2 regions of the Streptomyces sp. NPDC025273 genome follow, and region 2 is predicted to be linked to the other one. Evidence: predicted binding sites of a transcription regulator. Region 2 holds the regulator's gene; the other holds the start of a gene.

Region 1 (2,397 bases), on a different contig from region 2:
AGGTCCGCATCCCCACCATCCTCCGCACCTACACGGGCGGTCAGGCCGAGGTCCCGGCGGAGGGAGCGGTCCTCTCCGAGGTCATCGCGTCCCTGGAGAAGAACCACCCGGGCATCGCGGCCCGCGTCCTGGACGACCAGGGCAAGCTGCGCCGCTTCGTGAACGTGTACGTCAACGACGACGACGTGCGGTTCGAGGGCGGCCTGGAGGCGGCCACCCCGGACGGCGCCGGCATCTCGATCATTCCCGCCGTCGCCGGAGGCTGACCCCCGGACGCGGCGCGCGGGGCCCGAGGGTTCCGCCCGACCGCGTGGTGAACATCATTGCCCCCTCCGCGAGAGAAGCGGAGGGGGCAATTCTGCAGGGTTGAGCACGGTACAGTTGGGGAAGCCCCCTCAGCTGCCCGTGCCGCCCGCATATGAGAATGCGCCCGGTCGCGACAAGAAGCAGCCAAAGTACGTGAACTCTTTGCGGCATAAGTGGCCTTTGCCCGGCCCGACTTGCCCAGGAACATCACGGGTCCTCCCCATCCGGGTGTTCAGGCGTGCCCAGAATTCTCGTCCGATTGACCTGTTGCAGAGGGCAGTTGGGCAGATACATTCAGCCGCGGTCGACGCGTTCCGGCGCACGCCACCCTCTCCTGTCGGAGGGTGAGTTCTGACCCGGGCCCGCGAAGTGCGGACCTGCGCAAGGGCCAGTAATAGGGGAGTTAGGCATGGCTCAGGGCACCGTCAAGTGGTTCAACGCGGAGAAGGGGTACGGCTTCATCGCGGTCGACGGTGGTGCGGATGTTTTCGTCCACTACAGCGCGATCCAGATGGACGGGTACCGCACCCTCGAAGAGGGTCAGCGAGTTGAATTCGAGATCTCGCAGGGCCAGAAGGGGCCGCAGGCGGACATGGTCAAGCTCGCCGTCGGCTGAGCTCGGCGCGGTCGGCCAACGACACTACTCACGCACGCAGGGTCCGTACCTCCGAAGAGGGGGGTACGGGCCCTGCGTGCGTCCGTGTGCCCCCTCGCCGCTGTCCACGGACGGGGGTGACGCTTGCACTCGCAGGGGTCGAGTGCTAATCATTGGCGTTAGCACTCTCCAGGTGAGAGTGACAGAACTTGGACCGGGCCGGTGAGGCCCGCAGGCTCTGTGGGGCAAGGAACCACAGAGCACGCTGGCCGTCCGTCGCGGGCGCCTCTCGGTCCGGAGAAATCCACCCCTGTCCGGGAGGACCACTTCACATGGCCAAGATCATCGCGTTCGACGAGGAGGCACGGCGCGGTCTCGAGCGCGGGATGAACCAGCTCGCCGACGCCGTCAAGGTCACCCTCGGCCCCAAGGGCCGAAACGTCGTCCTCGAGAAGAAGTGGGGCGCGCCCACGATCACCAACGATGGTGTTTCCATCGCCAAGGAGATCGAGCTCGAGGACCCGTACGAGAAGATCGGTGCGGAGCTGGTCAAGGAGGTCGCCAAGAAGACGGACGACGTCGCCGGCGACGGTACGACCACCGCCACCGTTCTCGCCCAGGCGCTCGTCCGTGAGGGCCTGCGCAACGTCGCCGCGGGTGCCAACCCGATGGCTCTCAAGCGTGGCATCGAGAAGGCCGTCGAGGCCGTCTCCGCCGCTCTGCTGGAGCAGGCGAAGGACGTGGAGACCAAGGAGCAGATCGCTTCGACGGCCTCCATCTCCGCCGCCGACACCGAGATCGGCGCCAAGATCGCCGAGGCGATGGACAAGGTCGGCAAGGAAGGCGTCATCACCGTCGAGGAGTCCCAGACCTTCGGTCTGGAGCTCGAGCTCACCGAGGGTATGCGCTTCGACAAGGGCTACATCTCGGCGTACTTCGCCACCGACATGGAGCGTATGGAGGCGTCGTTCGACGACCCGTACATCCTGATCGTCAACTCCAAGATCAGCAACGTGAAGGACCTCCTTCCGCTGCTGGAGAAGGTCATGCAGTCGGGCAAGCCCCTGCTGATCATCGCGGAGGACGTCGAGGGCGAGGCCCTGTCGACCCTGGTCGTCAACAAGATCCGTGGCACCTTCAAGTCCGTCGCCGTCAAGGCTCCGGGCTTCGGTGACCGCCGCAAGGCCATGCTCGGCGACATCGCCATCCTCACCGGTGGCACCGTCATCTCCGAGGAGGTCGGTCTCAAGCTGGAGAACGCCGGCCTGGACCTGCTGGGCACCGCCCGCAAGGTCGTCATCACCAAGGACGAGACGACGATCGTCGACGGTGGCGGCGACAGCGACCAGGTGCAGGGTCGCGTCAAGCAGATCCGTGCCGAGATCGAGAACTCCGACTCGGACTACGACCGCGAGAAGCTCCAGGAGCGCCTCGCGAAGCTGGCCGGCGGCGTGGCCGTCATCAAGGCCGGCGCCGCCACCGAGGTGGAGCTCAAG
Region 2 (2,397 bases):
CGGAGGTGCCGGGGGCCGCGCCCTCGCCACTGCAGGTCGTACAGACGACCGCCGTGTCGACCTGGATGTCCTTGGTCGTGCCGAAGGCCGCCTCGTTGAGGTCGATCTCCAGCCGGATCATGGCGTCCTGGCCGCGCCGGGTCCGCGAACGGGGCCCGCGCTGGCCGGCGTTGCCGAAGAACGCGTCCATGATGTCGCTGAAGTTGCCGAAGCCGCCGGCTCCGAAGCCGCCCGCGCCGCCGCCACCGCCGGAGGCGGACAGCGGGTCGCCGCCGAGGTCGTAGACCTGCTTCTTCTGCGGGTCCGACAGCACCTCGTAAGCGGCGTTGATCTCCTTGAACCGCTCCTGGGTCTTCGGATCCGGGTTGACATCCGGGTGCAGCTCGCGGGCGAGCCTGCGGAATGCCTTCTTGATCTCGTCCTGAGATGCGTCGCGGCGCACGCCGAGTACGGCGTAGTAGTCCGTGGCCACTTACGACTCCGCCAGGATCTGTCCGACGTAACGTGCCACTGCGCGTACCGCTCCCATCGTTCCGGGGTAGTCCATGCGGGTCGGTCCGACCACGCCGAGTTTGGCGACTGCCTCGTCGCCCGAACCGTAGCCGACCGCGACGACGGACGTGGAGGTGAGGCCCTCGTGGGCGTTCTCGTGCCCGATCCGTACGGTCATGCCTGAGTCCGTGGCCTCACCGAGCAGCTTCAGCAGGACGACCTGTTCCTCCAGCGCTTCCAGCACCGGCCGGATCATCACAGGGAAGTCGTGCCCGAAGCGGGTGAGGTTGGAGGTGCCGCCGATCATCAGCCGCTCCTCCGTCTCTTCGACCAGAGTTTCGAGAAGGACGGAGAGCACCGTCGAGACGGTCCCCCGGTCCTCGTTCTCGAAGGACTCCGGCAGGTCCTGCACCAGTTGCGGAACGTCCGTGAAACGGCGTCCGACGACCCGGCTGTTGAGCCGGGCCCGCAGATCGGCGAGAGAGGTCTCGCCGAACGGGGCGGGGCAGTCGATCATACGCTGTTCGACCCGGCCCGTATCCGTGATCAGTACGAGCATCAGGCGGGCCGGAGCGAGCGAGAGCAGTTCCACGTGTCGCACCGTCGAACGGGTCAGCGAGGGGTACTGCACGACGGCGACCTGCCGGGTCAGCTGCGCGAGCAGCCGGACCGTGCGGCCCACGACGTCGTCGAGGTCGACCGCGCCGTCGAGGAAATTCTGGATGGCCCGGCGCTCCGGCGAGGACAGGGGCTTGACGCCCGCGAGCCTGTCGACGAAGAGCCGGTATCCCTTGTCCGTGGGGATGCGCCCCGCACTGGTGTGGGGCTGGGCGATGAAGCCCTCGTCCTCCAGCACGGCCATGTCGTTGCGGACGGTGGCCGGGGAGACCCCGAGTCTGTGCCGCTCCGTGAGCGCCTTGGAGCCCACGGGCTCCTCGGTGCCGACATAGTCCTGGACGATGGCGCGCAGCACTTCGAGTCTGCGTTCGCTGAGCATCGCGCACACCTCCAGCTGTGGTTCTCCGGTGTCTGTCTGGCACTCTGTGCGTTCGAGTGCCAGCAATCCCCCCGGTCAGTGTACGGGGGCGGGGTGGGGCCGGGGCAAGGGCGACCGGCCACGCTGTCGCGGGAGTGCGCAGGTCGTTGCCGATAGCGTTGCCTCATGGACGCCTCTTGGGAAGACTTCGGCTGGGAGCGGTTGGGCAACGGTACGGGACGCCGGCGCCTTCCCGTCTGGGACGCGACCGCCGCTCTGGTGGCGGGAGCGGACGGTGTGCTGCTCTACGACACGGGTTCGACACTCCGCGAGGGGGCCGAGCTGCGGGCCCAGGCGGAGGCCCTGTTCGGCCGGAGGGTGACGCATATCGCACTGAGCCATCCGCACTTCGACCATGTGCTGGGCACCGCCGCGTTCGCCGGGGCGGAGGTCTACGGGGCGGTCGGCACGGCGGAGCTGCTGGGTCACGGGGCGGCGGAGCTGCGTGCGGACGCGGTGCGGCACGGCATGAGCGAGGAGGACGCCACCGCGGCGACGGACGTGCTCGTGGCGCCGCACCACCAGGTGAGCGGGGAGTGGACGCTCGACCTGGGCGGCGGGCTCCAGGTGCTGCTGGCCAACGTGGGCCCGGGTCACACCGGCCACGACCTCGCGGTGCTGGTGCCGGGATCCCCCGTCGTGGTGCTCTGCGGCGATCTGGTCGAGGAGTCCGGCGAGCCGCAGGCAGGCCCGGACGCGGTCCCGTCGCACTGGCCGGCCGCACTGGACCGGCTGCTGGAGCTGGGCGGCGAGGACGCGCTGTACGTGCCGGGGCACGGCGCGGTGGTGGACGCCGCGTTCGTACGGGCGCAGCGCGACCGGCTGGCCACCGGTCACGGCGTGTCCTGAGCGGGCCGCCCTCTATCGTC

Evidence for each region. Region 2 encodes HrcA, which represses chaperone genes, less so after heat shock. Its sites were predicted from a motif close to TTNGCACTCNGNNNNNCNGAGTGCNAA; they were not measured.
Region 1: groL (chaperonin GroEL) is a predicted target of HrcA. The motif match lies at 1,045-1,071, and genes of this name have one in related genera.

What each region holds. Positions count from the first base shown of each region.
Region 1 covers NZ_JBEZYP010000005.1:307,775-310,171, reverse strand. Annotated here, with positions in the region: gene AB0F38_RS12180 (MoaD/ThiS family protein) at 1-266, shown strand, start outside; gene AB0F38_RS12175 (cold-shock protein) at 716-922, shown strand; gene groL (chaperonin GroEL) at 1,234-2,397, shown strand, end outside.
Region 2 covers NZ_JBEZYP010000001.1:543,474-545,870, reverse strand. Annotated here, with positions in the region: gene dnaJ (molecular chaperone DnaJ) at 1-472, opposite strand, end outside; gene hrcA (heat-inducible transcriptional repressor HrcA) at 473-1,489, opposite strand; gene AB0F38_RS02250 (MBL fold metallo-hydrolase) at 1,655-2,377, shown strand.